4 regions of the Streptomyces sp. NPDC046887 genome follow, and region 4 is predicted to be linked to each of the others. Evidence: riboswitches for the same ligand, from Rfam matches in the RefSeq annotation. Region 4 holds a riboswitch; each other region holds the start of a gene.

Region 1 (7,391 bases), on a different contig from region 4:
ACGGGAGCAGCCCGGATCTGGCGGCCGCGGCGGCCGCGGTGTACGGCCTCCTTCGGTACGGTGTGGAACCGGATGGCGCCAGGGTGGCCGTGCGGCACGGGAGGCGATGGCAGGAGCTGTCCCTGACCCTGCGTACGACGCCGCCTTCACCGGTCAACCGGCCAGGCGTGCCCGGACGTCGGCGGCCCGGGGACTCCCCAGCTTCTCGTACAGGCTGAGCGCCTCCCGGAGGTGGTCCTGCGCCCGGTCTGCCCGCTCCTGGAGCTCCGCCAGATCGACCAGGGCCTGCGCCTGGTACTCCAGAGCCTCCTGCTTGCCCAGTTCGGCCGCCGCTTCGGCCAGTGCGTCCCGTGCTTCCTCCCGCTGACCGAGGCGTCCGCGGATGCGCCCGGCATCGGCCAGCGCACGGGCTGCCATGCGCCGGTCCTCCAGGGAGAGGAACCTGCGGCGGGCCTCGCTCACCGTTTCCAGCGCGGTTCCGTGATCGCCTGTCGCGCTGAGCGCGCAGCCGAGGAAGTAGGCGGCCAGGACCTCGCCCCGTACCTCTCCGGCCTCGGCGTTGAGGGACAGCGACAACCGGTAGGCCGCCACCGCGAGCTCGGGATCATGCCGACTCCAGTACCGCCCGAGGAACTCCTGCACCGATGCCTGGAGGACCAGGTGCCCGGACTCGACGGCGAGCCGCTCGGCGGCTTCCAGATGGGAGTACGCGGGCTCGTCCTGGTCGAAGTCGAGCAAGGGCCGGGAGAGCAGGCTCCGCAGCCGCGCCTCCGCTGCCGGATGGCGGTCCTGGGCCGCCGCCTCGATGCCCAGTTCGAGGGACTCGCGCCAGTCGGCGACGTGCCGGTGGTGCAGGAAGAGCACGGTCAGCACTTCCGCGAGTTGCCAGGCCTGCCGGTACAGGCCGAAACGGACCGCCGCCCGCAGAACCGCCATAAGGTTCGGGCGTTCCGCCACCAGCCAGCTGATCGCTTCCGCCTTCGGGCTGTCCCCTTGCTCGAACGGGCTGGTGCCCCGCTCCCGTTCCGGAGCACCGAGGACTTCGGCGACGTCGACGATGCGCAGACGGTCTTCCCGGATGGCGAGGTCGGCGAGCAGGGTGAGGGCCAGGTAGTGGCCGGCCGCCCGCTGGACGACGCGCCGTTCGAAGTCGGCGGGCTCGCTCTCCTCGGCGGCGGCACGGGCGTGCCGTGCGACGAGGGTGTGGAGCCGGTGCCGGCCGTCGTCGGTGGCGGTGAGCAGACCGGCCTCGTGCAGCACGTCCATGTGCCGCCGGACCTCCTGCCGCTCCTGCCGGGCGGCGACAGCCGCCAGTCCGGTGTCGAAGGTCCGCACCGGGAGACAGCCCAGAACGCGGTAGAGCCTGGCCGCTCCCGCGAGCAGCTCCCGGTACACGAGGTCGAGGGCTGCCATGGCGCCGTGCTCCTCGGGTTCGGCGGACTCGGACGCCCGGCTCGGCCTGCCGTGCTCGTCGGCCAGTTCGTCGACCAGCTCCCGGACGGTCAGGCTCCGGTGGGTCATCAGCCGCGCCGCCACGATCCGCAGGGCGATGGGCAGGCCTTCGCACCGCCGGGCCAGGGCGACGACGGCCTCCTGGTCGCTGCCGAGTCTCTCCGTACCGCAGAGCGCCACGAGCAACCGGACGGAACTCTCGTCGTCCAGGACGCCGAGCGGGAGCAGTTCGGCGCCGTCCAGGGCGAGTTCACCCAGTCGTGAGGTGCTGGTCGCGAGTACGGCGCTGCCCGGCCCGTGCGGGAGGAGCGCGGTGACCTGTGCGGCCCGGCTGACGTCGTCCAGCACCACCAGCAGCCGCTTCTCCGAGGACAGGCTGCGGTAGCGGGCGGCACGTTCGGAGAGCAACGGGGGGATGACGGTGTTCTCTCCGCCCAACGCGCGCAGGAACATGGCCAGCGCGTCCGAGACACCGGCCTCGGCTCCGTTGCGCACGGTGGCGAAGTCCACGAACAACTGGCCGTCGGGGAAGTGCCCGCGGCTGCGGTAGGCCACCTGGGAGGCCGTCGCCGTCTTGCCGACACCGGGCAGACCGCTGATCACGCCGATGGGGCAGGCGTACTCCCCCTCAGCCGTTCCCGAACGGAATAAGGCGTCGACGCGGCGGAGCGTGCCCTCGTGGTTGATGTACTGACGCGGGGGCCGGGGTACCTGGTTCGGCTTTCCATCGCTCGTACCCGACGCGTTGGTGAGGTGGTAGTTGAAGGCGATGTCGCCGTGGACGGCGCCCGCCATGACCACCGGTCCGTGAACGGTGCCCCCGGCCATGCTGTTGCGCACCGCCGGTCGCACGGAGGATTCCGGGCCGTCTGCCGCGCTCATGGGTAACCGCCTCCGCCCTCGCACCCGCCCACCGCTCCGCGGCCGGTGCCTCCCGATCGACCGAAGGCCACCGTACTGGACACCAGGCGGGCACGGGAGTGGCTCCGCCACGCCGCGGAGCCGTGCTCCCCGGAGCCGGCCACCGGTCCCGCGTGGCGGCCTCTTCCGAGCAGCCGATCATGCGAGGCCGTCGCGCACGCGGATCACCCGACTTCCGTCCTCCCGGCGCTCGGCTCCCCTTCGAGAGACACCACGGGCATGTCCTGGCGACCCCGCCACGGCCGCGCGATCGGATGGGACACCGCCTGCCACCACGGCTCCACGGGCACCGTCCCGCCGGGCTCGAACGGCTCGCCGGGGCGGGGGGCCGCCACGGTCTGGCCGGCCTCCTCCCCCGCGTCCCTCGTCCACTCCGCCGGCTCCGCCCAGGGGTGCGGGGCCAGGTTGAAGGTGCCCCAGTGGATCGGCAGCAGCACCCCGGCGGGGGCGGCCCCTTGGAGGTCCAGGTGGGCGCGAAGGCCCTCGGCGGGGGTCATATGGATGTCGGGCCAGAAGTCGCTGTAGGCGCCGAGCTGGATCATGGTGACGTCGAAGGGGCCGTGCGCGGCGCCGATCTCGCGGAAGCCCTCGAAGTAGCCGGTGTCGCCGCTGTGGAAGATCCGGTGCTCGGGGCCGGCCAGCGACCAGGACGCCCACAGGGTGTGCTGCCGGTTGCGCAGTCCCCGCCCGCAGAAGTGGCGGGCCGGGGTGGCGGTGAGCCGGACCCCGCCGACCTCGGTCGACTCGTGCCAGTCCAGCTCGCGCAGACGGGAGACGGGCACGCCCCAGTGCTCCAGGTGGGCACCGACGCCCAGCGGCACCGCGAAGAGGGTGTCGGTGGTGGCGAGGGCCCGGATGGTGGGCAGGTCCAGGTGGTCGTAGTGGTCATGGGAGATCACCACGACATCCACCGGGCCGAGCGCGGCGAGCGGCAGCGGCACCGGGTGCAGGCGCTTGGGCCCGGCGAAGGAGAAGGGGGAGCACCGCTCGCCCCAGACCGGGTCGAACAGGACCCGGACGCCGTCGATCTCGGCGAGCACGCTGGAGTGGCCGAGCCAGGTGATGCGCAGGCCGGTGGCCGCTGGCCGGGCGAGGTCCGCGACGGTGGTGGGGTGCACGGGGATCCGCCCGGCCGGGGCCCGGCGGGCCTTCGACTCCTTCTCGAAGTACGTCCGGGCGAACTCCAGGGACGAGCCCGAGGGCCGGTGGCGGGTGCCCACCGGGTTCCGGAACACGCCGTCCGCGAAGTTCGGCGAGGCCTGGACGCGTGCCCAGCGCTCCCCGCCGGCGTCCGCGCCGAAGGCGGCCGGGCGTATCGCGCGAAGCCGGGCGCGCGGCGGGAGGGGGGACCCCGGGCGGGGCAGGGAGCCGGTCACAGGACCTCCACGGGTGAGGGGCTTTCCATTATGGGAGGCGGCTCTGACAGCGGGCAGGCGGCACCCTCGGCGAGGGCGGCCCCGGGCGGCCCGGCCCCGGAAACGCAGGTCCCGGCCTCAGGGCCGCAGCCCGGCCCCGGAAACGCAGCCCCAGCCCGGCACCGCAGCCCCCAGGGCCGTAGCCCGGAAACACAGGCCCCAGCCCAGGGCCGCAGCCCGGCACCACAGCCCCCAGCCCCCAGGGCCGTAGCCCGGCACCGCAGACCCCAGCCCAGGGCCGCCGCCCCCCGCCTCAGAGCGGCAGCAGGTCGGGGCGCTTCGCGGAGACGTGGTCGCCGGAGGACTGGCCGCGCAGCCGGCGGCCGATCCAGGGGACGAGGTACTCGCGGGCCCAGTTGATGTCGTCCCGGCGGCCCTCCAGGGTGCGGCGCGGAGGGAGCGGCGGCCAGGGCTGGTCCGGGTCGGCGGGGACCGGCAGGCCGAGCACCTGCCCGGCGCGCAGGGCGACCCGGGTGTGACCCTCGGGCGACAGATGGAGCCGGTCCAGGTCCCAGGCCCGCCGGTCCTGCACGGTGCGCAGTGACCACAGGTCCAGCACCGGGCAGCCGTACCGGTCGGCGATCGCCCGGACATGGCCGTTGTAGGTGGCGATCTTGCCGCGCAGATGGCGCAGTACCGGGACGCCCCGGGTGTCGAAGCCCGTCGTCACCAGGACCGTGCCGACCACCGGGGCCAGCGCGGCGACCGCCCGCTCGAAGCGTTCGGCCACATCGTCCGGATCGCTGCCGGGGCGGATGATGTCGTTGCCGCCGGCGCAGAAGGTCACCAGGTCGGGGGCGAGTTCCCGGGCTCGGGGGATCTGCTCGGCCACCACCTGGTCGAGCAGCCGTCCGCGTACGGCGAGGTTGGCGTACCGGAACGACTCGGGTTCCGGCAGCCGGTCCGCGAGGAGCACCGCGAGGCGGTCCGCCCAGCCGACGAAGGCCCCACCGGGCCCCGGGTCCCCGACGCCCTCGGTGAAACTGTCACCGATCGCCGCGTACGACCCGCATACGTCACGTTCACTGAAGGTCGAATGGTCTGCCACGGCAGGTCATCCTTCTACGCGGGATGTGACCTACGCGACCGTAAGGAGGGGTTGACGGGGCGTGATGTTTGCCACCGGTCAATTTTCCCCCAAGCGCGGAATAAGCGGGGTGCGGAAAAACGGGGCGGAATTGCGGGGGGGGTGGAGGCAGTGGACGCGCCTCCGCCCGGCACCGTGTGCGGGTGCCGGGCGGAGGCGGCGGCGGAGAGGCCGAGAGGGATCAGATGCCGACGCCGTGGCTGCGGAGGTAGGCCAGCGGGTCGATGTCCGAGCCGTAGCTGGGGCTGGTGCGGATCTCGAAGTGCAGGTGCGGGCCGGTGACGTTGCCGGTGGCGCCCGACAGGCCGATCTGCTGGCCGGCGCTCACGGTCTGGCCGGCGGACACCCCGAGGGAGGAGAGGTGGGCGTACTGCGAGTAGTTGCCGTCCTCGTGCTTGATGACGATCTCGTTGCCGTACGCGCCGCCCGACTGGGCGGAGACCACGGTGCCCGGGCCGACCGCCTTGATCGGGGTGCCGGTGGAGGCGGCGAAGTCGACGCCGGTGTGGTAGCCGGAGGACCACATGGAGCCGGACTGGTGGTACGGGGTGCCGATGCCGCCGTCGACCGGGGCGACGAAGCCCGAGCCGCTGGTCGAGGCGGAGGAGGCGGGCGCCTCGGCGGCAGGGGCCTCGGGCTTGGGGGCCTCGGAGCGGGCGGTGCTCCGGGAGGCGCGGTCCGCGTCGGCCTTCGGCTTGGCCGGAGCCGCCTCGGCTCCACCGGACTTGGCGCCGAGGGTCAGCTTCATGCCCGGGATGATCAGCGCCGGGTCCTCGCCGACGACCTTCCGGTTGTCCTCGTACAGCTTCTGCCAGCCGCCCTTGACGTTCTTGTTGTGGGCGATCTTGGCGAGGTAGTCGCCGGCGACCACGGTGTAGCTGCGGGGCGCGGCCTTCGCGGCGCTGTGCGCGGCCTGCTGCACGGCGGCGGTCTGGGCGGCGGCGGCCGGGGCGCTCTGCTCGGCGGCGTGGGCGCCGCTCGCGGCGAACAGCGGCAGCGCGATGGCGGCGCCACCGGTGCCGGCGGCGACGAAGCCGCGGGTGAGGGTGCTGGACTTGGGACGGCGGTGCTTACCCTTGCCGGGCATGGCGAATCCTCTCCGGCGCCTACGAGGTGAGCTGTCGGGTTCGGACTGGAGATGTCCGGCCGTGTACTGACACGGCTTCACCCCGAGCCGGGCCCCTCCCGGGGTTCGGCGTACTACCTGGGTCCCCCGCTCCTGCCACGCGTGGGTGAGTGTGAATTCCGGGCCGGTGGCAGGATTCGGCGGTCCGGCCGGATTGCCGTGAACTTAAGCGAGCGGAGTCGGCGCGAACAAGCCGCGGCTTTCCGGTGGGTATTCCTAGGGGTGCGAACGGAGCGGAATCGCGGTCACCCTGTGTGGATTACGGATCATGAGTTCCCGTCCCCAGCACGGCAATTGGGAGCCCTTGGCGGGCACGGACCGTCACGGTTATGACGCTGCTCACGCGCTCCGGCCCATTTACCCCACGACCAGGGCAGGTTGGCCCGGAACATAGCCAAACAAGCAATTCGGACAGATGCTCCCAGTCAGGGGCGAGTCGATACGGTCATGTCAGCCCCTGGGGCACCGGAGAACGCACTTCGCACCGACACAACGGGCCTTACGTGCATGGGTGCCGAAACGGACAAAGGGGTCGCCGATCCGGACCGGGGGCTCCCCGGGGCGCCGAGCCCGCGCGCGGCGGGTCCGCGCAGGTCCGGGGTCGTACGGCCCCTCCTGGTACGCCGTGACCGTGCCGTATCGTCGGAGCCGCGACCTCGTCGGCGGCCGGCGCCGACGGCAGACGCGGAGGAGACCTTCGTGACCCAGCAGCTGCCGCAGGCACCGTCCACCGAGCCCGAGCTGACCGGGGTCCGCAACTTCCGGGATGTCGGCGGGCTGCCCACGGTGGACGGCCGGCGGGTGCGGCAGGGCACGCTCTACCGCAGCGGCCACCTCGCACACGCCACCGGGGAGGACGCCGCCTTCCTCGCCACGCTGGGGCTGCACACCGTCTTCGACTTCCGCAACTCCGCCGACCAGAAGCTGGAGGGGCCGGACATCGCGCTGCCGGGCGTGCGGAACGTGAACATCCCGCTCTCCGACCCGGCCGACGGCGCCGAGTTCTGGACCATGGTCCGGGACGGCGACCTCGACCAGCTGCGCGCCATCCTGGACGACGGCAAGGGCGCGAACCGGATGATCGCCTCGTACCGCTCGATCATCACGGACCGCACCGGCGAGCACAGCCGGGTGCTGCACGCCCTCGCCGAGGAGAGCGTGCCGGCGCTGATGCACTGCGCCGCCGGCAAGGACCGGGCCGGGCTGTCGGTCGCGGTCACCCTGCTCGCCCTCGGGGTGGAGCGGGAGGCGATCGAGGAGGACTATCTGAAGTCCAACGAGCCGAGCCGCCGCTACAAGGTGCGCCGCACCGACACCTCGGCGACGGGGATGTCCGCCGAGGTGATGGAGCTGCTCAACCCGCTGTTCGAGGCCCGGATCGAGTATCTGC
Region 2 (7,391 bases), on a different contig from region 4:
CCGGCGGCCGGCTTCGGCAACATCGGGCGGGCGCTGCGCCCCGGCGGGCGGCTGGCCTTCGTCTGCCCGGCGGAGCCCGAGGCGAACGAGTGGCTGGCCGCCCTCACCTCGCTGAAGGACATCGTGCCCATGGGCGGCTTCGGGGCCGCGGGCAAGCCGGGGATGTTCTCCCTGGCCGATCCCGCCGCCATCCGGTCGGTGCTCGCCGCCGGCGGCTACGCCAACCCCGGTGTCCACCGGGTGGAGGCGTACGGGGAGTGGGGCGCCGACGCCGAGGAGGTGGCCGCGTTCATGCTGGGGATGGGGCCGGGGCGGCATCTGCTGTCGCAGGTGGGGCCCGAGGCGCGCGAGGAGGCGGGCCGGCGGCTGACCGGGGCGCTGCGCCGGTACGAGAAGGGGGACGGCCCGCTGCGACTGCGCTCCACCGCCTGGCTGGTCACGGCCGAGCGCCCGGAGTGAGACCCCCGTCAGCTCATGCCGGAAGGCCGGCCGCGCGGGGCGGCCGGCCTTCCGGCAGGTTCACGGCGGTGGCTCCCCGTACCGCCTGACACGGGGAGCCGCCTGCCATCGGCCTAGTAGGGGCCGTTGACGTTGTCGATGGAGCCGTAGCGGTCGGCCGCGTAGTTGCAGGCGGCGACGATGTTGGCGACCGGGTCGTAGCTGTCGGTCGAGGTGCCGGCCACGTGGTACGCCTGGAAGGTCGGGTCGATCACCTGGAGCAGGCCCTTGGACGGGGTGCCGTTGACGGCGTTGACGTCCCAGTTGTTGATGGCCAGCGGGTTGCCGGAGGACTCGCGCATGATGTTGCGGTGGATGCCCTCGTAGCTGCCGGGGATGCCGTTCTGCGCCATGACGTCCAGGGCCTCGCGGATCCAGCCGTCCAGGTTGTCGGCGTACGCCGTCTTGGCGGCGGCGGGCTTCGCGGCGGCCGGGGCGGCCTTGGCGACGGCCGGCACGGCCTCCGGCTTCGTCGCGGCGGCGGCCTGGGCGACGCTGAGCTTCAGGCCCGGGCGGATCAGCGAGGGGTCGGCGCCGACGGCGGCGCGGTTGGCCTCGTACAGGCTCTTCCAGCCGCCGGCCACCTCATGGGAGCGGGCGATCGTGGACAGGGTGTCGCCGAGGACCACGGAGTACGTGGCGGGGGCGGCCTTGGCGGCGGCGGGGGCGGCGGTCTTCGCCTGGACGACGGCCGCGGCCGGGGCGGCGGCGGGAGCGGCGTGGGCGGTGGCCGCGCCGATCACCGGCAGGGCGAGCGCGGCGCCACCGGTGCCGACCGCGAGAACGCGGCGGGCCAGGGCGCTGTTGCGGACACGGCGGTGCTTACCCATTGCGGGCATGGTGCTTTCCTCTCCGGCGCCTACGAGGTGAGCTGTCGGGTTCGGGCTGGAGTTGCCCGGCCGCGGAATTCCGCGACTTCACCCCAAGCCGTTCCGCGGCTGTGCGGTCCGGCGCTTACCTGGGTCCCCCGCTCCTGCCGTGCGTGTGGGTGAGTGGGTGCGTGTCCGGACGGCGGCAGGATTCGGCGTTCCACCCGGAATGAGCGTGACCGTAGGCGAGGGAATCGGGGCAGAACAAGCGCCGATCTACCGCCGCACGGCCGGTAGTCGGCGAATTCCGGGAATTGGATCTCCCCGCCTTTTCTGGCGGCCCGTCAAATGCGCTGCCGTATAAGCATTGGATCAATTTCGGAAATGCGCATGTCATTTCCGGGCGGTGATGGACATCACGGGTCCGCCCTCGGTGGGATAAGTCAGTCTATGTTTCCCTAACTTGACCCATAGGGATCTAAAGCCCCAAAGGTGCGCCAGCTGTCAAAAGGGACAGATCGGTGCGCCTGTCCCGGACGGCCCGCGGCTACCAGGCCAGGTCGTCCAGCAGGGCGTCCACCGGCTGCCGGTCACCGTCCGCCGGGGACTGCTCGGTCCACATGACCTTCCCCTGCGCGGTGTAGCGGGTGCCCCAGCGCTGGGCGAACTGCGACACCAGATACAGCCCGCGCCCGCCCTCGTCCGTGTCGGAGGCCCGCCGCAGATGCGGGGAGGTGCTGCTGCCGTCGGACACCTCGCAGGTCAGCCACCGCTCGTACAGCATCCGCACATGGATCGGCGCCGAGCCGTAGCGGATCGCGTTGGTGACCAGCTCGCTCAGCATCAGCTCGGTGGTGAAGCCGATCTCCGCCAGCCCCCACGCCTCCAGCTGCCGCCCGCAGGCCGCCCGCACCTCGCCGACCGCGGCCGGATCCGGCGCCACGTCGAAGTCCGCCACCCGGGAGCGGTCCACCAGCCGGGTACGGGCCACCAGCAGCGCGATGTCGTCCCGCCGCCGCGAGGGCACCAGCGCCTCCACCACCGCCCGGCAGGTCTCCTCCGGAGAACGCTCCGGACGGCCGCCGAGCGCCGAGCGCAGCATCGACAGACCCGTCTCCACATCCTGCTCCCGGTGCTCGACCAGCCCGCCGGTGTACAGCACCAGCCGGCTGCCCTCGGCCAGGTCCAGCTCCACCGTCTCGTACGGCGCACCGCCCAGCCCCAGTGGCGGGGCCACCGGCACCTCCGGGCTGCGCACCGCCCCGTCCGGCCCCACCACCAGCGGTGCGAAGTGCCCGGCGGTCGCCACCGAGGCCCGCCCGGACACCGGGTCGTACACCGCGTACAGACAGGTCGCGCCCGTCACCGCGGCCACCCCCGCGCCGCCCTCCTCCTGGTCGATCCGGGACACCAGCTCGTCCAGATGGCCCAGCAGCTCGTCCGGCGGCAGGTCCAGCGCCGAGAAGTTGTGCACCGCGGTCCGCAGCCGCCCCATGGTGGCCGCCGCGTGCAGCCCGTGTCCCACCACGTCCCCCACCACCAGCGCCACCCGCGCACCGGGCAGCGGGATCACGTCGAACCAGTCACCCCCGACCCCCGCCTGGGCGGGCAGATACCGGTAGGCCGCCTCCACCGCGTCCTGCTCGGGCAGGCTGTGCGGCAGCAGACTGCGCTGGAGGGTGACCGCCATCGCGTGCTCACGGGTGTAGCGGCGCGCGTTGTCGATGGCCACCGCGGCCCGCGCCGCCAGCTCCTCGGCGAAGGCCAGATCCTCCGCCTCGAACGGCGCCGGCTGCTCCGACCGCCAGAAGTTCGCCATCCCCAGCACCACCCCGCGGGCCTGCAAGGGCACCGCGAGCAGCGAATGGACCCCGTACGCCAGCGCCGCGTCCGCGCCCGCCGGGTCCTGTGCCCGCCAGCCGTCGGCCAGCGAGAGGTCCGGCTCCAGCACCGCGTGCCCGCTCGCCAGCGCGGCCGCCATCGGCGTCGTCGGCAGCGCGCACCGCACCAGATCGCCCACCGGTTGCAGTGGGTGGTCGGCGCGCACCCCGCGCACCGCCGCCCGGCGCATCTCGGTCCGCTCACCCGTCGGCTCCTCGCCGCGCAGCACCGGGTCCAGCAGCTCCACCGTGGCGAAGTCGGCGAACCGCCCCACCGCCACCTCCGCCAGCTCCTCGGCGGTACGCACCACATCCAGCGTGGTGCCGATCCGCACCCCCGCCTCGTACAGCAGCTGAAGCCGCTCCCGCGCCCCCTCGGCCACTCCGGACAGGGCGCGCAGCTCGGTGGTGTCCCGCAGGGTGGCGACGGTGCCGCCGGCCCTGCCGTGCGGCGCCGTCCGCCGGGTGTTCACCGCCAGCAGCCGGTCACCGGCGAGCAGCACCTCGTCGGTGACGATCCGGCCCGAGGAGAGCAGTTCGGCGGTGCCCTCGTCGAGCCCGAGCGAGGAGACCTCGCGGCCCTCCGGTCGGGCCGGCAGGTCCAGCAGCCGGCGGGCCTCGTCGTTGGCCAGCGTCAGCCGGCCGTCCCCGCCGATGATCAGCACCCCCTCGCGTACCGCGTGCAGCACCGCGTCATGGTGCTCGTACATCCGGGTCATCTCGGACGGCCCGAGCCCCCGGGTCTGCCGGCCCAGCCGCCGGCTCACCAGCAGCGAGCTGCCCACCGCCAGGGCCAGCGCCGCCGCCGCGGACCCCAGCAGCACCGGAAGGTGGCGGTCCACCGCGTCCCCCACGCTGGCGATGGTCACCCCCGCCGTGACCAGCCCGACCACCCGCCCGTCCGGGCCGGTGACCGGCACCACCGCCCGGGCCGCGTCGTTCGGGGAGCCGGTGAAGATCTCGGTGTACGCCGGCCGCCCGGCCGCCTCCTCCAGCCCCTCGGCGCGCTGCCCCACCAGCGAGCGGTCCTCGTCCGCGTACCGCACCCCGTCCGGGGCGTGCACGGTGACGAAGTCCACCCCGGTGTGCCGGGTGGCCCGCTCCACCGAGGACTGCAGCGCGGCGCCCGGGTCCGGCGAGGCGAGCGCCGCCGCCGTCCCGGGAGCGTCCGCGAACGCCTCGGCCGCGGCCAGCGAGCGGTTGCGGGCGTCGTCCTCGCCGTCGGCGCGGGTCTGCCACACCACCGCCGCCACCGCCGCCGCGATCAGCAGGACGGCGGCCACCACCTGGAGCAGGAGCACCTGACCGGCCACGGTGCGCACCCCGAGGAGGGCGTGCCCGGACCGTCCGCTCCGTCCACTCATGTCATATTTTTACCATTCCGTACCCATGTGTACTCATCGAGATACGCACCGATGACGCCCCGGCCGGCGCACCGGGCCGATCATCCCCGCACCGGCTGAACGCCGCACCCGCCCCGCCCGTACCTGAGAGCGGACGCGTCCCCCCGGTCGCCGTCGGCGACCGGAGTCCGAACCAGCGGCAGGAGCGGTGGAGTTGAGTCACAGGCGGATACCCAAGCGGAAAGCGGTACTGGCGGGTGCGGGAGCGGTGGGAATCGCCGCGGCGGCGATCCTGCTGCCCCAGGCGAACGCCTCCCAGTCCGGCCAGGACGACGACCGGCCGACCGTCCGGACCATGACCGCGGCCTCGGCCGCACAGACGGCCAAGCAGCTCGCCGGCTCCCTCGGCGACTCCTACGGTGGCGCCTACTACGACGCCGGCACCCGCCGGCTGGTGGTCAACGTGGCCGGTAAGGACCCCGCCCTCGCCGAACGCGTCAAGGCGGCCGGGGCCGTCGCGAAGACCGTACGGAACGGGGCGGCCGCGCTGGCCGGCGCCACCCGCACCCTGTCGGCCAAGGCGGGGGTCCCCGGCACCGCCTGGGCCGTCGACCCGCGCACCAACCAGGTGCTGGTCACCGCCGACCGCACGGTCACCGGCGCCCGCTGGGACCGGCTGGAGTCCACCGTCCGGGGGCTCGGCGAGGGCGTGGCCGAGATCCGCAGGTCGAAGGGCGAGTTCCGGCCCTTCGCCGATGGCGGGGACGCCATCTTCGGCGGCGGCGCCCGCTGCTCGCTCGGCTTCAACGTGACCACCTCGGACGGCGCCCGCGGCTTCCTCACCGCCGGGCACTGCACGGTGGCCGCCCAGCAGTGGTCCGACGGGAACGGCGCCGTCCTCGGCTCGGCCCAGGAGTCCGTCTTCCCGGGCGAGGGCGACTTCGGACTGGTCACCTACGACGACCCGGCCGCCGAGGCGCCCGACGAGGTGGACCTCGGCGACGGGCAGCGGCTGGCCATCAGGGGCGCGGCCGAGGCCGCGGTCGGCCAGCAGGTGTTCCGGATGGGCAGCACCACCGGCCTCCGCGACGGTCAGGTCACCGGGCTGAACGCCACTGTCAACTACCCGGAGGGCACGGTCACCGGCCTGATCCAGACCGATGTCTGCGCCGAGCCCGGCGACAGCGGCGGCTCGCTCTTCACCCGTGACGGGGACGCCGTCGGCCTCACCTCCGGCGGCAGCGGTGACTGCGACGCCGGTGGCGAGACCTTCTTCCAGCCGGTGACCACCGCCCTCGCCGCGGTCGGCGCCACCATCGGCGACGGCGAGCAGCCCCCGGGCCAGGGCCAGGGCGGCCAGGAGGGCCAGGACCAGGGCGGTGCCGGTGAGGAGGACCAGGGGCAGGGCGGCCAGGATCAGGGAGGCCAGGACCAGGGCGGACTGGGGCAGGGCTCCGAGGAAGGGGCCGGCCAGGACCAGGAGGCGGGCGCTCAGGGCCAGGACGCCGGCGGCCAGGGCCACGAGAGTGGCCAGGGTGACCGGGGCGCCGATCTCCCCTGACGCCCGTGGCGACCGCTCCCGCGCCGGTGCGGCGTACCCCGGCTAGGCCTTCTTCGAGGAGACCAGCACGCCGATCTTGTCGATCCGGTGCTCCGGATTGCCCTTCTCGTCCCGCCAGTGGTTGCCGGCCGCGTCGTCCTCCGGCGTGGCGCAGGTGGAGAGGGTGATCATCGCCCGGGTGGCCCGCTCGCCGGGCTCGCCCGGGACGGCGGCCCGTTGCTCGGCCAGGGAGCGCTCGGAACGGAAGGAGGTCTGACGGGTCTCCGTGATCCGGTACGCGTGGACCGTGCCGCCGGAGGTGACCCGTACCGTGTCGCCGGGCCGGAGCTCGGGCAGAGCGCGCAGCGGGCCCCCGGCGGACAGGCGGTGCGCGGTGACCAGGTAGTTCCCCACCTCGCCCGGGCCCACTCCGCCCTTCTCCCCGTACGGGCTGGCGGCCACCCCGCGGTCCTGGATCCTGGTTCCGGGCCAGTCGTCGGTGGTGCCCTGGTAGGGGACCACCCGCAGCTCCTCGACCCCGATCGACGGGATGGCCAGGACCGCGGGCCGGGTACGCGCGGGATCGTCCGGCGCCGGCTCGGCGGTGACCGGGGGCGGCCGGTTGTCGGAGGCGGTGCCCGGCGGCTCCGCGGTGGCGCTCGCGACGGCCGGGGGTCTTGCGGTGGTGCTCGCGAGGGCCGGGGACGCGGCCGGGGAGACGACCGAGGTGGCGGAGGGTGCCCCGGCGGGGCCGGCGGACAACCGCTCGGCGGCACCGCCGCCCCCGACGGCCCCGCAACCGGCGAGCAGCAGGGCGGCCGCGCTCAGCACGGCGGCCGCGGGGGCGGTACGGGGTCTGGGCATGGGGCTCCGGAAGGGTCGATGACCGTCAGACCACCGTAAAACGCCCGCAGCCGCCCTGGCCAGCCTCGATCGGGGCACCGTCCGTCACACCCGGTGACCGCCCCGCGGCCGGAGTCAGGCGTGGCTGCGCTGCCGCCGCCGCGCGGTGCGCCGCTTCAGGGCCCGGCGTTCGTCCTCGGTCATCCCGCCCCAGACCCCGGCCTCCTGGCCCGACTCGATCGCCCACTCCAGGCACGATTCACGCACCGGGCAACGCCGGCACACGCCCTTGGCCTCCTCCGCCTGGAGCAGCGCGGGACCCGTGTTCCCGATGGGGAAGAACAGGTCGGGGTCCTCGTCGCGGCAGACGGCCCGGTGGCGCCAGTCACTCATGGAACTCTCCTGGTTCGTCGGGGTGGTGGACTGGATTCGTCCTTTCGGGTCGCCGCTGAACGGAGGATGAAACGGACTTGTGCCC
Region 3 (7,391 bases), on a different contig from region 4:
CGCTGGGCTCATAACCCAGAGGTCGCAGGTTCAAATCCTGTCCCCGCTACTGAAGCGAAGGCCCGGTGCACTTGTGCACCGGGCCTTCGTCATGTCTGCGGTGGGCGGGCTGTCGCCCGGTCGGCGGACGGCCGGTCGCCGGGGGGTGCGGCTCGGGTGAGTCTGGACGGGGCGCGGTAGCGGTCGCGGCCGTGGGCGGACCGGCAGGAGAGCAGCGGTGGGGCAGCGAGCGCGGCAGGACGGCACCGGCCCGGCAGGGAGTGGCGGCCGGGCCAGGGGTGGCGCCGCGCGGCGCTTTCTGCGGGCGGTGCCCGCGCTGATGATCATCGGCGGGGTGCTGTACGACCAGCTGACCCCGCCGCGCTTCACCGCGGTACCGCTGTTCGCGGCCGCCCCGCTGGTGGCCGCCCCGTTCTTCACTTACCGGGCGACCCTGCTGGCCGGGATCTTCGCGGTGTTCGCCGTGCTGCTCAGCCATGTCGGCAACCGGACGATCGTCGAGGGGCCCGCGCTGACCGAGGTGCTGACGGTGGTGACCGTCTCGGCGCTGGCGCTGCTCGTCAACCGGGTGGTCCGGCGCAGCGGTGAGCGGCTCGCCTCGGCGCGGGAGATCGCCGAGACCGCCCAGCGGGCGGTGCTGCCGGTGCCGGCCGAGCGGATCGGCGGCCTCCAGGTGGCCGCCCGGTACGAGGCCGCACAGGAGGACGCGTTCATCGGCGGCGATCTGTTCGCGGTGCAGGAGACCCCGTACGGGGTGCGGCTGGTGGTCGGGGACGTACGGGGCAAGGGGCTGGGCGCGGTCGAGGCCGTGGCGGTGGTGATCGGCGCGTTCCGGGAGGCGGCCGAGCAGGAGAGCTCGCTGGAGGGCGTGGCCCAGCGGCTGGAACGGGCGCTCACGCGCGAGGGCAGCCGGCGGGACGGGCTGGACGCCTTCGAGGGGTTCACCACCGCGGTGCTGGCGGAGATCCCGCGCGGCCGGGGGGTGGTGCGGATCGTCGACCGGGGGCATCCGGAGCCGCTGCTGCTCCATGCGGACGGCAGGATCGTCCGGCTCGTCCCCGTCGAGCCGGCGCTGCCGCTCGGCATGGCGGAGCTGGGCGCCTGGCCCGACCGCTCGTACGAGGTGGCCTTTCCGTCCGGGGCGACGCTGCTGTTCTACACGGACGGCCTCTCCGAGGCGCGGGATCCGCAGGGGGTGTTCTACGACCCGGTGGCCCGGCTGCGGGGGCGGATCTTCCCGGGGCCGGACGCCATCCTCGACGCGCTCACGGACGACGTACGGCTGCACACGGCGGGCGGCGCGAGGGACGACCTGGCGCTGCTGGCGGTCGCGCGCCCCGCGGTGGGGCAGCCGCCCCGGCGCCGCACCATGCCGGTGGTGCCCTGAGCTTCCCGGAGGGGGTCGGGTATACGGAGGGTGATCACCATGGCCCCGTCCGTTTCTCCCGTGACAGGGATACGGAGAGGGCGCGGCGGGTACCCGGGGGCCGGTGGTGGATACATGCGCCGGTGAGGCTTCTGAGGGGTGGTCAACTCGACCCCGTATCAGCGCATCTGCCCAGGTCCGTCCCTCCTTCGGAGGCCGAACGATCGCATGGAGCGGCTTGGAATCCGAGCCCCGGGTCTATTAACGTTCGATAACGCAGCGCGGTCGTCCCAGCCGTCGGCAAGACGGCGCCGTGCGCGCGCCGAATTCCGCTCGGAAACCGGGGAACCACCACTTTGGGGTGAATCGGGCCGCTTGGCCCGTAGGAGACCTTCCTGCTCCGAACCCGTCAGCTAACCCGGTAGGCGCGAAGGAAGGAAAGGAGTGCGCCTCCGTGGCGTCCAACAGGCCTGCCCCCGAGACTTCTTACGGTCCGGGTGGCTCCCTTGGCATCACGGCCGCTCCGGCCGGTCCGTTCTCCTCCTCAGGCTTCCCGGGCGCCGCCCCGGCAAACGACCCGATCGGCCCGGAGGCCGCCTTCGGCCCGGATGGCTCGTTCGGCCCGGATGGCTCCGTGTTCGGCTCGGATGGCTCGTTCGGCCCGGACGGCTCCGCACTCGGTTCGGATGGCTCGTTCGAGGAGTGGAACCCGACCGAGGAGACCGTCCGCCCCGTGCGCGGTCGGCACCGGGTGGCCAAGCAGCGCGGCGGCCTGGCCCGTAGCTCCACCGTCCTCGGTGTGGGCGTCATCGCGGCGGTCGGCGCGGGCGGTATGGCCACCGCGCAGAGCAAGCCGCCGGTCTCCATCTCCCTGCCGGACGCCGTCGCCGACAAGCTCCCGGACGCCGCGTCCCTGCCCGGTATCGGCTCGCTGATATCCGGTGACGAGGAGTCGGGCGAGGAAGCGGGCGGTGCGGTCGCGGCCCCGGGGACGGCGGCCCTGGCCGGCACCGCCGACCGTGGCGGCGCCGCCGACGCCGGTGAGGCGCTGCGGGCCCGGATCCTCCAGCAGGCCGAGCAGGCCCAGGCGTCCGCCGACGCCGAAGCGCGGGCCGCCGCCGAGCGGAAGGCCGCCGAACAGGCCGCCACCGAGGCCGAGAAGCAGCGCGGTGCGGCGGACAAGGCCGCCGAGGCCGAGAAGGCGAAGAAGGAAGCGGCGGCGAAGAAGGCCGCCGAGGAGAAGGCGAAGGCCGAGGCCAGGGCCAAGGCGGCCGCAGAGGCCGAGGTCGAGGCGGAGCCGGAGAAGCCGGCTCCGGCGGAGAAGCCGGCCGAGGCGGCGGGCGACTGGTCGCTGCCCACCTCCTCGTACACCATCACCTCCACCTTCGGGCAGGCCGGCTCGATGTGGTCCTCCGGCTACCACACCGGTCTCGACCTGGCCGCGCCGACCGGCACGCCGGCCAAGGCGGTCCACGGCGCCACGGTCAAGTCGGCCGGCTGGTCGGGCTCCTACGGCTACCGCATCGTGCTGGAGCTGGCGGACGGCACCGAGGTCTGGTACTGCCATCTGTCTTCGATGACGGTCGCCGCCGGGCAGCAGGTCGGCGCCGGGGAGACCATCGGCCGGGTCGGCGCCACCGGCAATGTCACCGGGCCGCATCTGCACCTGGAGGTCCACACCCCGGGCGGCCAGGGCATCGACCCGCTCTCCTGGCTGCGCGGCAAGGGCCTCACGGTCTGACGGAGCGGCCACCCGGCCCCCGCCCGCCCCCGCTCCAGGGCGGAATAGCGCTCCGGGGGCGGAATACCGCTCCGGGGCGGAATAGGGCTCCGGCGGGGGCGTGTTCTGCCCTCCATGACCTCTCTCCGCAAGCTGGGCACGTCCGACCTGCTCGTCTTCCCGCTCGCCCTGGGCGGCAACGTCTTCGGCTGGACCGCCGACCGGGCGCAGTCCTTCGCCGTGCTGGACGCCTATACGGCGGCCGGCGGGAACTTCGTCGACACCGCCGACACCTACTCCTCCTGGGCCCCCGGCAACCAGGGTGGCGAGTCGGAGACGATCATCGGCGAGTGGCTGGCCGCCCGCGGCAACCGGGCGGACGTGCTGATCGCCACCAAGGCCGGTGCCCATCCTGACTTCAAGGGGCTGGCCCCGGCCACCCTCCGGGCGGCCGTGGACGCGTCGCTGCGCCGGCTGGGCACCGACTACATCGACCTCTTCTACACCCACTACGACGACCCCTCGGTCCCGGTCGAGGAGTTCGTGCCGGTGCTGGACCAGCTGGTCCGGGACGGCAAGGTACGGGCGATCGCCGCCTCCAACATCTCGCCCGAGCGGCTCCGGGAGGCGCTGGACTTCTCCGCCCGCGAGGGGCTGGCCGCCTACAGCGCCCTGCAACCGCACTACAACCTGGTCTCCCGCGACACCTACGAGGGCGGGCTGCGCGACCTCGTCGAGCGCGACGGGCTGGCGGCCGTGCCGTACTACGCCCTGGCCTCGGGCTTCCTCACCGGCAAGTACCGGCCGGGCACCGAGGTGGACAGCGCCCGGGCGGGCGGCGCCGCCAAGCACCTGGAGTCCGACCGCGGCCGCACGGTGCTCGCCGCGCTCGACCAGGTCGCCGAGGCCCATGGCGCGGAGCCGGCGACGGTGGCCCTGGCCTGGCTCGCCGCGCAGCCCACGGTCGCCGCGCCGATCGCCTCCGCCCGCACCGTGGAGCAGCTGCCGGCCCTGCTGGCGCTCGCCGACCTCACCCTGACCGACCAGGACCTGGCCGCGCTGACCGCCGCCTCCGACTGAGCCACGCGAAAGGCCAGGAGGCGGTCAGTAGCGGTACGGGTTGTAGCCGCCCCCGTAGTTGAGGTGCGGGGGCGGTGTCCACACCCGGCCGGTGGCCTGGGCGGCGTAGGTGAGGGCGGGCCCGGCCACCTCCTTGCGCTGCCAGAGGTGGTGCAGCAGCTCCTGCTCCCGGGCGGCGAAGTCCCCGTCCGCGTTGCCCCGGCGGGCGCGGTGGCGCAGGAAGGCCAGCGAGGTGGCGAACGCCTCGTACTCCCCGACCGCCGCCGCGGCGGCCGGGCCGAAGCAGCGGGCGGCGTACGCCCGGGCCAGCTCCCGGGCGCGCATCGAGGAGAGCGCCCGGGGGACGGCCGGGGCGAGCCAGCCGGCCGCCGCGTACACCGGGAGCTCGCCGGATATCGTCCGCAGCTCGCTCTGGCGCGACCAGATCGCCAGCCAGGTCAGCAGCCCGAACACCGGGACCATGATCATCCCGTAGACGGCGAGGAAGCCCCAGGGGCCGATCGACGCCGAGCCGTTCCACAGGGCGTGCATGCCCATCGCCAGGACCAGCCCGGTGAGCGGCAGCAGCACCCGGCGGATCCGGTGGCGGCGGGCGGCGGCCGCCGCGAGGCCGAAGCCTATGCCGGTGAACACGGTGAACAGCGGGTGGGCGAACGGGGACATCACGATCCGCACGAAGAAGGTCCCGGCCGTGACGGACGCGAACCCGGCGGTGCCGATCTCCTGGTCCTCGCCGAAGGCGTTGCCCAGGTAGAGGATGTTCTCGGTGAAGGCGAAGCCGGTCGCGGAGAAGCCGGCGACCACCACCCCGTCCACGATGCCGGTGAAGTCCCGGCGGCGGAAGAAGAAGACCAGCAGCACGGCGACCGCTTTGGCGCTCTCCTCCACGATGGGCGCCACCACGGTCGCGCCGATGGTGTCCGCGGAGCCGGGGTCGGCGGTGGCGGTGGCTATCCAGCGGGTGGCGAAGGTGTTGGCCACGATGGCGACCAGGGTCGCCGCGCAGGCGCCCCAGGCGAACGCGAAGAGCAGGTTCCGCCAGGGGCAGGGCTCGACCCGGTCCAGCCAGCGGAAGGCGGCCAGCAGCAGCGGCACCGGCAGCAGGGCCAGGCCGAGGCCGACCAGGAAGCCCTGGGTGCCGGTCTGCTCGCGGACCAGCGCGAGGATCACCAGCCCGCACAGGGCGAGGACCAGGGCCAGCGCGACCGCCCGCACCAGCTTGCTGCGCCACAGGGCCCGGCGCGGCTTGTACCGCCAGCGGGCGCGCTCCGGCACCGCGGCGAACGCCGGCTCCGGTTCGTATGCCGGGACCGGCGGCTGCGGCGGGGGGTGCGGGCTGGGGTGCACGGACGAGTGGGACACGCGATCGACCCTAGCGACCGCCACTGACACCCTGCGACGAGTGTGCTACCGGCATAACCGGAATCACGGCCTCCGCCTAGGCCGACGGGACCCGGGTGAACAGCAGGTCGTGCACCAGATGGCCCTTGTCCAGCCCCTGCCCCTCGAAGCGGGTGAGCGGCCGGAACGCGGGACGGGGCGCGTAGCCGCCGTCCGGCTGGGTGTTGGCGAAGTCGGGGTGCGCGGTCAGCACCTCCAGCATCTGCTCGGCGTACGGCTCCCAGTCCGTGGCGCAGTGCAGCACGGCCCCCGGCCGCATCCGGGTCGCGGCCAGCGACAGGAACTCGGGCTGGATCAGCCGCCGCTTGTGGTGCCGCTTCTTGGGCCAGGGGTCGGGGAAGTACACCCGCACGCCGTCGAGGGCGTCCTCGGGGAGCATCTCGCGCAGCAGGATGATGGCGTCGCCGTTGGCCACCCGGATGTTGGTCAGCCCGGCGCGGTCGGCCAACCCGAGCAGGTTGCCCTGGCCGGGGGTGTGGACGTCCACGGCCAGGATGCCGGTGGACGGGTCGTCCGCGGCCATCCGGGCGGTCGCCTCACCCATGCCGAAGCCGATCTCCAGGACGACCGGGAGCCCGTCGAACAGGGCGCCCGGGTCGAGCCGGCGCTGCCCGTCGATGTCCAGGCCCCAGGTGGTCCACAGCCTCGTCAGGGCGTCCGCCTGCCCTGGGGTGACGCGGCTGCGGCGCGGCTGGAAGCTGCGGATGCGCCGCTCGAAGTGGGACCCGGCGGGATCGGGCGCGGGGCCCTCCGGGAAGCGGGGCTCCCCCTTGGAGCGGCGGTGCACGGCGGTATCAGGGAACTCAGACACAATGCCCCGATTCTACGGCCCCGCCGCCGGAGGCGGATGGGGCCGGGGACGGTCGTCGGCCTGGGACGGATGGGGCCGGGGACGGTCGTGGGCCGGAGGCGGATGGGGCCGGGGACGGTCGTCGGTCTGGGACGGACGGGCCGGGGACGGACCGCCTGGCCGTGGCCAGGACCGGGGTCCGGCAGCGCCGAGTACGAGCCCAGTCCCGCTGGGACGGGCGCGTAGCCCGCGGAGACGGGCGGGAGCGGGCGGGGCCGAGGCCCGGCGGGGTCGCAGCAGCGCCGAGGGGCCCCGTCACCGTCGGAGCGGTCCGGCGGCGGGCGCAGTCGGGCGCCGCCGATGGTGGCCCCGGTCACCGCCGAGCGGGGCCGCCAGCAGGGCGCCCGCCGAGTAGGAGCAGACCGAGCCGGCCGAGCCCAGCCGTAAGGTCACCGCCGGACGGGGCCGTCACCAGGCCGCCCGCCGACGCCCCCGGTGGTGGCCTCGTCAACGCCGGGCGGAGGGGGACTCTCCGTCCGCTGGAACCTCCGCCGGGGCCGCCGGGCGGCCCAGATGGAGCAGGGCGCGGCGGGCCACCTCGCGGCCGATGGGCAGGGCGGCGGTGGCCGCGGGGGAGGGGGCGTTGAGCACATGGACCGTGCGGTGCGCCTCGCGCAGCAGGAAGTCGTCGGCCAGCGTGCCGTCCCGCAGCATCGCCTGCGCCCGCACCCCCGCCGGGGCGGGACGCAGATCGGCCTCCGCCACCTCGGGCAGCAGCCGGCGCACCGCCTCGGTGAAGGCGCGCTTGGACAGCGAGCGGCGCAGCTCCCCCGCCCCGTACCGCCAGTGGCGGCGGGCTATCCGCCAGGAGCCCGGCCAGGCCAGCGTGGCGGCCAGCTCCCGGGGGCGCACCACCGACCAGTTGTACCCCTCGCGGCCGAGCGCGGGCACCGCGTTGGGCCCGACGTGCACCCCGCCGTCGACGCCCCGGGTCAGATGCACCCCGAGGAACGGGAACGCGGGGTCGGGCACCG
Region 4 (7,391 bases):
CGGGTCCTGGACATCACCCCGGAGGAGGTGCGGGCGGTCGCCGAGGCCCGGCTGCGCCCCGACAACCGCGCCGTCCTGGTCTACGAGCCGCTGGCCGCCGAGGCCGACGAGCAGGACGACACGAACGACAGCATCGGTGCCGAGCAGGAAGTGGGGGCGGACAAGTGAGTGAGACCGCCGAGTCCCTGACGTCCATGGAGTTCCACCCGCAGCCCCAGCCGGGCGCCGCGAAGCCGTGGGCCTTCCCCGCCCCCGAGCGCGGCACGCTGGACAACGGCCTGACCGTGCTGCGCTGCCACCGCCCCGGCCAGCAGGTCGTCGCCGTGGAGCTGTCGCTGGCCGCCCCGCTGGACGCCGAGCCGGCTGGACTGGAGGGCGTGGCCACCATCATGGCCCGGGCGCTCTCCGAGGGCACCGACAAGCACTCCGCCGAGGAGTTCGCCGCCGAGCTGGAGAAGTGCGGCGCCACCCTCGACGCGCACGCCGACCACCCCGGCGTCCGGGTCTCCCTGGAGGTCCCGGTCTCCCGGCTCGGCAAGGCCCTCGGGCTGGTCGCCGAGGCCCTGCGCGCCCCCGCCTTCGAGGCGGGCGAGGTCGAGCGCCTGGTGCGCAACCGGCTGGACGAGATCCCGCACGAGAACGCCAACCCGGGCCGCCGGGCCGCCATCCAGTTCTCCAAGGAGCTGTTCCCGGCCGACTCCCGGATGTCCCGCCCCCGCCAGGGCACCGAGGAGTCGGTGGCCGGGATCGACGCCGCCGCGGTGCGCGCCTTCTACGAGGCCCATGTCCGCCCGGCGACCGCCACCGCGGTCGTGGTCGGCGACCTGGACGGGACCGACCTGGACGCCGTCCTCGCCGACACCCTCGGCGACTGGACCGGGAACGCCGGCGCCCCGCGCACCATGCCGCCGGTGACCGCCGACGACACCGGCCGGGTTGTCATCGTGGACCGCCCCGGCGCCGTCCAGACCCAGGTGCTGATCGGCCGGGTCGGCCCGGACCGGCACGACCGGGTCTGGCCGGCCCAGGTGCTCGGCACCTACTGCCTGGGCGGCACCCTGACCTCGCGGCTGGACCGGGTGCTGCGCGAGGAGAAGGGCTACACCTACGGCGTACGGGCGTTCAGCCAGGTGCTGCGCTCCGGCCCGGAGGGCGTGGGCGCGGCGATGCTGGCCATCAGCGGCTCGGTGGACACCCCCAACACCGGCCCGGCGCTGGACGACCTGTGGAAGGTGCTGCGCACCCTGGCCGCCGAGGGCCTGACCGACCCCGAGCGGGATGTGGCGGTGCAGAACCTCGTGGGTGTGGCGCCGTTGAAGTACGAGACGGCCGCCTCCGTCGCCGCCACTCTGGCCGACCAGGTGGAGCAGCACCTCCCCGACGACTACCAGGCCCAGCTGTACGCCGCGCTCGCCGCGACGGGCACGGTGGAGGCCACCGCGGCGGTCGTCAGCGCCTTCCCGGTGGACCGGCTGGTCACCGTGCTGGTCGGTGACGCGGCGCAGATCAAGGAGCCCGTGGAGGCGCTCGGTCTCGGCGCGGTGACGGTCGTCCGCAGCTGACCCTCCCGTCCGGCCCACGGACAGGTCGATCCGACCTCTCGGCAAGCGGACCCCGGTACTCCGAAGTGGGTGCCGGGGTCCGGTCGTTTGTCCGGATTGGTAGGGAGGGGGCGGCTTGGCGGTGTGGCGTGCGCAACAAAAGGCCGAGACCATTTGGATATTGAAAGATCGGACGCTTAGCGTCTGATGCGCTGTCCGCCCGCTGCATCCGCCGCATCCGCGGCATCGGACAGCGATCGCCGAGTCCCCGTCAGGCGCGAGCCTGGGGAGCCGGGGACCCACAGTCCCCTGGGGTGAATCGGGTGCCTTCGCCGTTAGGCGGAGGGGCCCGTAGGAGACCTTCCTGCTCCGAACCCGTCAGCTAACCCGGTAGGCGAGAGGGAAGGAAAGGACCAGCCGCTTCATGGCGTTCACCCGTGCCACCGGGAAGCACCGCGCCCCCAGCCGTACGAACGTTCTGACCCGCAAGGGTGCGCAGGCCGCCGGTATCGCCGCGCTGGCCGGCGGTGGAGTGATCGGCTCGCTCGCCTCCCCGGCGTTCGCCGCCGACACGGAACTGCCGCACTCCATGCCGGATCTGGCCGATACCGGTCTGAACCAGGCCGTCACCACGGACGTCATCGCCGAGCGGGTCGGCGCCCAGGCCCAGGCCCAGCAGCTGGAGGCCACCGAGGACGCCGCCAAGGCGGACGCCCAGGCCAAGGCCGAGGCCGAGTCCATCCGCAAGGCCGAGCTCCGGTTCAAGGCGGCCCGTGACGCCAAGGAGCGCGCCGACCGCGAGGCCAAGGAGCGCGCCGAGCGCGAGGCCGAGCGCAAGCGGCTCAACTCCTTCCAGTCGCCGGTGGCCGGCTCGTATGTGAGCACCTCGTACCAGGCCGGCGGCGGCATGTGGTCCTCCGGCAGCCACACCGGCATCGACTTCCACGCGGCCTCCGGCACCCAGGTCGTCTCCGTGGGCGCGGGCACCGTCGTCGAGGCCGGCTGGGGCGGCGCGTACGGCAACAACGTGGTGATCCGGATGAACGACGGCACCTACACCCAGTACGGCCACCTCTCCCAGCTCAGCGTCTCGGTCGGCCAGAGCGTCACCCCGGGCCAGCAGATAGGCCTGGCCGGTTCCACCGGCAACAGCTCCGGCCCGCACCTGCACTTCGAGGCCCGCACCGGCGCGGACTACGGCTCGGACATCGACCCCGTGGCGTACCTCCGCTCGCACGGCGTCAGCCTCTGAGCCGCACGCCCCCGTACACCTTCCGAAGGCCCCGGTTCGATGGAACCGGGGCCTTCGTGTGCCACCAGGAACTGCCTGCGGAATTCGGCCGGTTCACCGGCCGGGGTGTCGCCGGGGTGTCGGAATTCCCGGCGGGCTGCCATAGAGTCGGGGGAAACGGGAACGGCCCCGGCATGAATTGCGGCCGCGAGGCGGGTGTGTTTCACGCGGCCCGCCGTGGATTACCTGGGAGGTTCGTGATGCGTGTTCCGGCGCACTCGGTGTGCACGGCGATCCGCGACGACATCATCACCGGAGTGTTCGAGCGCGGCGGCCGGCTCACCGAGGAGCAGCTCGCCCGCCGCTACGGCGTCTCCCGGGTCCCGGTGCGCGAGGCGCTGCGCACCCTGGAGTCGGAGGGGTTCGTCACCACCCGCCGGCACGCCGGCGCCTGTGTCGCCGAACCCACCGAGCAGGAGGCCGCCGACCTGCTGGAGGTGCGGCTGCTGGTGGAGCCACTGGGTGCCGCGCGGGCCGCCCGGCGGCGTACCGAGGCCCATCTGAAGGTGCTGCGCGGGCTGGTCCGGCTCGGGCAGGAGCGCGCCCGAGCCGGCCGGGGCGAGGATCTGCGGCCGCTGGCCGGCTGGTTCCACGGGACGCTGGCCCAGGCCTCCGGCAGCCCGGCGCTCACCGCGCTGCTCACCCAGCTGCGGCAGAAGATCGCCTGGATGTACGCGGTCGAGCAGCCGGCCCGGCCGGGGGAGGTCTGGGCCGAGTACGGCGCCATCGTGGACGCGGTGGCGCGCGGCGACGCCGAGCGGGCGCGGGCGCTGACCGCCCAGCACGTGGAGCGGCTGGCCGGCGCGCACCGGCTGCGGATCCCCGCGCCCCGGCGGCCCGCCGGGCGGGTGAGGACTTCGCAACATCCCGTCAACACCGTCGGCGTCCGCACTTAACGCGGGCGGCGTACAAACGGAGTCGGGACGTATACGAAGCCGGGTCGGCCGTATGCAGAAGCGAGTCGGCGTGTGCGCACCGGTGCCACCGGGAATCCCGGTGATTTCCCCTGCCTTCCCGCTCCTTGCGTGAACGCGCGGTAATTCTGCGGCGGAATGCACGAGGAAATTCCCGGTGTGGGAAAGGCGAAGAGCCGCACCCCTCGTGGTCGGGGAGGGTGCGGCTCGTTCGGTTCCGGAGCGGGCCCCGCTGGGGGACCCGGGATCGGAAGGGCGGGTCAGACGGTCTCGGGGGCCTCGTCCAGCCCCTCGGAGACCAGCTTCGCCAGCCGATCCAGGGCGGCGTCCGCGCCCTCCGCGTCCGAGGCGAGCACGACCTCCTCGCCGCCCTGCGCGCCCAGACCGAGCACACCGAGCATCGAGGCGGCGTTGACCGGGGCGCCGTCGCCCTTGGCGATGGTGACCGGGACGCCCGCCGAGGTGGCGGCCCGGACGAAGATCGCGGCGGGGCGGGCGTGCAGGCCCTCGGCCCAGCCGATGTTGACGCGGCGCTCAGCCATGGTGTTGCCCTTCGGGTCGTGCGGTGTCCAGGGTGTCTAGAGGTTGTCTAGACCAGTTGTCGTTCGTCAGTCTCTCATGCCCGCCGAGGTGCCCGCGCCGTGGCGGGGGTGCCGTCCCGGGGCTCTGTCCGCCAGGCCCCCGGGCCGTACCCTGGGGCCCATGCGGAAGCCGTCGGACCAGCAGGACCAAGGCCAGCGGGATGGGGAGCGGCCGGAGCACGCCTACCCCGACCACTGGGAGGCCGACGTGGTGCTGCGGGACGGCGGCACCGCCCGGATCAGGCCGATCGCCGCCGAGGACGCGGACCGGCTGGTCAGCTTCTACGAGCAGGTCTCGGACGAGTCGAAGTACTACCGGTTCTTCGCACCATACCCCCGGCTTTCGGCCAAGGACGTGCACCGTTTCACCCACCACGACTACGTCGACCGGGTGGGCCTGGCCATGACCGTCGGGGGCGAGTTCATCGCCACCGTCCGCTACGACCGGATCGACGCCGACGGCATGCCCGCGACCGCCCCCGCCGACGAGGCGGAGGTCGCCTTCCTGGTGCAGGACGCCCACCAGGGGCGCGGGGTCGCCTCCGCGCTGCTGGAGCACATCGGCGCCGTCGCCCGGGAGCGCGGCATCCGGCGGTTCGCGGCCGAGGTGCTGCCGGCCAACACCAAGATGATCAAGGTGTTCACCGACGCCGGGTACACCCAGAAGCGCAGCTTCGCCGACGGGGCCGTCCGGCTCCACCTCGACCTGGAGCCCACCGACCGCTCTCTCGCCGTGCAGCGCGCCCGGGAGCAGCGCGCCGAGGCCCGCTCCGTGCAGCGGCTGCTCGCCCCCGGCTCGGTCGCCGTCATCGGCGCCGGCCGGCGCCCCGGCGGAGTGGGCCGCACCGTGCTGCGCAACCTCCTGGACGGCGGCTACACCGGCCGGCTGTACGCGGTGAACTCCGCGCTCGCCGGCCCCTCCGCCCTCGACGGCGTGCCCGCCTTCCCCACCGTCGGCGACATCGGCCACCCGGTGGACCTCGCCGTGGTCGCCGTCCCCGCCGAACGGGTCCCCGAGGCCGTCGCCGACTGCGGCGAGCACGGCGTCCAGGGGCTGGTGGTGCTCTCCGCCGGATACGCCGAGCAGGGCGCCGAGGGCAGGGAGCGGCAGCGCGCGCTGGTCCGCCAGGCCCGCTCGTACGGGATGCGGATCATCGGCCCAAACGCCTTCGGGGTGATCAACACCGCCGACGCCGTCCGGCTCAACGCCTCGCTGGCCCCGCACCCGCCCGCCCCCGGCCGGATCGGGCTCTTCACCCAGTCCGGGGCCATCGGCATCGCCCTGCTCGCCGGACTGCACCGGCGCGGCGCCGGGTTGTCGGCCTTCGTCTCCGCCGGCAACCGCGCCGACGTCTCCGGCAACGACATCCTTCAGTACTGGTACGAGGACCCGGACACCGATGTGGTCCTGCTCTATCTGGAGTCGATCGGCAACCCCCGCAAGTTCACCCGGCTCGCCCGCCGCACCGCCGCCGTGAAACCGGTCGTCGTGGTCAAGGGCGGCCGCCACTCCGGCAGCGCCCCGCCCGGCCACGCCGTCCCCGCCACCCGTATCCCGCACACCACCGTCGCCGCGCTGCTCCGCCAGGCCGGGGTGATCCGGGTCGACACGGTCACCGAACTGGTGGACGCCGGACTGCTGCTGGCCGGGCAGCCGCTGCCGGCCGGGCCCCGGGTGGCCATCCTGGGCAACTCCGAGTCGCTGGGCCTGCTCGCCTACGACGCCTGCCTCACCGAGGGCTTGCGCCCGCTGCGCCCCCGCGATCTGACCACCTCCGCCACCCCGGAGGACTTCCGCGCCGGGCTCACCGAGGCGCTGCACGACGAGTCCTGCGACGCGGTGGTGGTCACCGCCATCCCCTGGGTCGCCGAGGGGTCGGACGGGCATCGGGGCGGCTACGGGGGCGGGGTGAGCGAGTCGGCGGACGGCGGCGAGGTACTGGCCGAGGCGCTGCGCCAGGCGGCCGCCACCGCCCCGGCCAAGCCGGTGGTCGTGGTCCATGTCGAGATGGGCGCCCTCGCCGACGCCCTGGCCTCCGCCACCAGCACCGCCCCGCCCCCGCCCGGGACACCCGAGGCCGCCCCCGCAGCCGTCCGTACGACCGAAACCGCTCCACCAGCAGCCCCCGCCCCGGAAGCCCCCGGCCACCGCATCCCCGCCTACCCCGCCGCCGAGCGGGCCGTCCGGGCGCTGGCCGAGGCCGTACGGTACGCGGGCTGGCGCCGGCAGGCCGCCGACCCCGGGCGCGTCCCCGAGTACGAGGGCATCGACGAGGGCGGGGCCGCCGCCCAGATCGAGCGCGCCCTGACCCCCGAGGTGGACGAGCGCGGCATCACGCTCACCCCGGAGGGCGCCGGCGAACTGCTCGGGCGCTACGGGGTCCCCGTACAGCCGGTGCTGCCCGCGCCCACCCCCGACGAGGCGGTGGACGCCGCCCGGCGGCTCGGCTACCCGGTCGCCCTGAAGACCACCGCCCCGCACCTTCGCCACCGCCCCGACCTCGGCGGGGTGCGCCTCGACCTGGCCGGCGAGGAGCAGTTGCGCACCGCCTACCGGGAGCTGACCGAGGCCCTGGGCAAACCGGCCGAGCTCCAGCCGGTCGTCCAGGCCATGGTGCCCCGGGGCGTGGACACCGTGGTCCGCGCCGCCATCGACCCGGCGGTCGGCGCCGTCCTCTCCTTCGGCCTGGCCGGCGCCCCCTCCGAACTGCTCGGCGACATGGCGCACCGGCTGGTGCCCGCCACCGACCGGGACGTGGCCGAGCAGATCCGCTCGCTGCGCACCGCCCCGCTGCTCTTCGGCTGGCGGGGCTCCGCCCCGGTGGACACCGCCGCCCTGGAGGAGCTGCTGCTGAGGGTGTCCCGGCTGGTCCACGACCACCCCGAGATCGTCTCGGTGGCCCTGGAACCGGTGATCGTGGCGCCCCGGGGCCTGTCGGTGCTCGGCGCCACCGTCCGGCTCGCCCCGGCCCCGGCGCTCGGCGACCTCGGTCCCCGCCGGCTGCCCAGCTACTGACCAGGCCCGCAGGGGCGCCGGTACACGGCCGTCCCGGAGCGCCACCGG

The links. A riboswitch is a leader RNA that binds a small molecule or an ion and turns the genes downstream of it on or off. The one in region 4 is predicted to bind cyclic di-AMP.
Positions count from the first base shown of each region.
Region 1: another riboswitch for cyclic di-AMP. It lies ahead of ABZ945_RS06940 (LysM peptidoglycan-binding domain-containing M23 family metallopeptidase); the one in region 4 lies ahead of ABZ945_RS09065 (M23 family metallopeptidase).
Region 2: another riboswitch for cyclic di-AMP. It lies ahead of ABZ945_RS17165 (LysM peptidoglycan-binding domain-containing protein); the one in region 4 lies ahead of ABZ945_RS09065 (M23 family metallopeptidase).
Region 3: another riboswitch for cyclic di-AMP. It lies ahead of ABZ945_RS19380 (M23 family metallopeptidase); the one in region 4 lies ahead of ABZ945_RS09065 (M23 family metallopeptidase).

Region 1 covers NZ_JBEYXH010000004.1:208,431-215,821, forward strand. Annotated here, with positions in the region: gene ABZ945_RS06920 (CDP-glycerol glycerophosphotransferase family protein) at 1-218, shown strand, start outside; gene ABZ945_RS06925 (NB-ARC domain-containing protein) at 154-2,334, opposite strand; gene ABZ945_RS06930 (MBL fold metallo-hydrolase) at 2,538-3,749, opposite strand; gene ABZ945_RS06935 (SGNH/GDSL hydrolase family protein) at 4,042-4,836, opposite strand; gene ABZ945_RS06940 (LysM peptidoglycan-binding domain-containing M23 family metallopeptidase) at 5,057-5,962, opposite strand; cyclic di-AMP (ydaO/yuaA leader) riboswitch at 5,966-6,120, opposite strand; gene ABZ945_RS06945 (tyrosine-protein phosphatase) at 6,701-7,391, shown strand, end outside.
Region 2 covers NZ_JBEYXH010000016.1:60,511-67,901, forward strand. Annotated here, with positions in the region: gene ABZ945_RS17160 (class I SAM-dependent methyltransferase) at 1-459, shown strand, start outside; gene ABZ945_RS17165 (LysM peptidoglycan-binding domain-containing protein) at 573-1,337, opposite strand; cyclic di-AMP (ydaO/yuaA leader) riboswitch at 1,340-1,535, opposite strand; gene ABZ945_RS17170 (SpoIIE family protein phosphatase) at 1,855-4,551, opposite strand; gene ABZ945_RS17175 (S1 family peptidase) at 4,745-6,091, shown strand; gene ABZ945_RS17180 (sortase) at 6,134-6,934, opposite strand; gene ABZ945_RS17185 (WhiB family transcriptional regulator) at 7,049-7,306, opposite strand.
Region 3 covers NZ_JBEYXH010000020.1:14,990-22,380, reverse strand. Annotated here, with positions in the region: tRNA gene ABZ945_RS19390 (tRNA-Met) at 1-49, shown strand, start outside; gene ABZ945_RS19385 (PP2C family protein-serine/threonine phosphatase) at 299-1,387, shown strand; cyclic di-AMP (ydaO/yuaA leader) riboswitch at 1,677-1,808, shown strand; gene ABZ945_RS19380 (M23 family metallopeptidase) at 2,001-3,107, shown strand; gene ABZ945_RS19375 (aldo/keto reductase) at 3,222-4,166, shown strand; gene ABZ945_RS19370 (PrsW family intramembrane metalloprotease) at 4,191-5,528, opposite strand; gene trmB (tRNA (guanosine(46)-N7)-methyltransferase TrmB) at 5,605-6,378, opposite strand; gene lhgO (L-2-hydroxyglutarate oxidase) at 6,865-7,391, opposite strand, start outside.
Region 4 covers NZ_JBEYXH010000006.1:132,815-140,205, forward strand. Annotated here, with positions in the region: gene ABZ945_RS09055 (pitrilysin family protein) at 1-168, shown strand, start outside; gene ABZ945_RS09060 (pitrilysin family protein) at 195-1,562, shown strand; cyclic di-AMP (ydaO/yuaA leader) riboswitch at 1,790-1,953, shown strand; gene ABZ945_RS09065 (M23 family metallopeptidase) at 1,966-2,793, shown strand; gene ABZ945_RS09070 (GntR family transcriptional regulator) at 3,033-3,728, shown strand; gene ABZ945_RS09075 (HPr family phosphocarrier protein) at 4,007-4,288, opposite strand; gene ABZ945_RS09080 (GNAT family N-acetyltransferase) at 4,449-7,343, shown strand.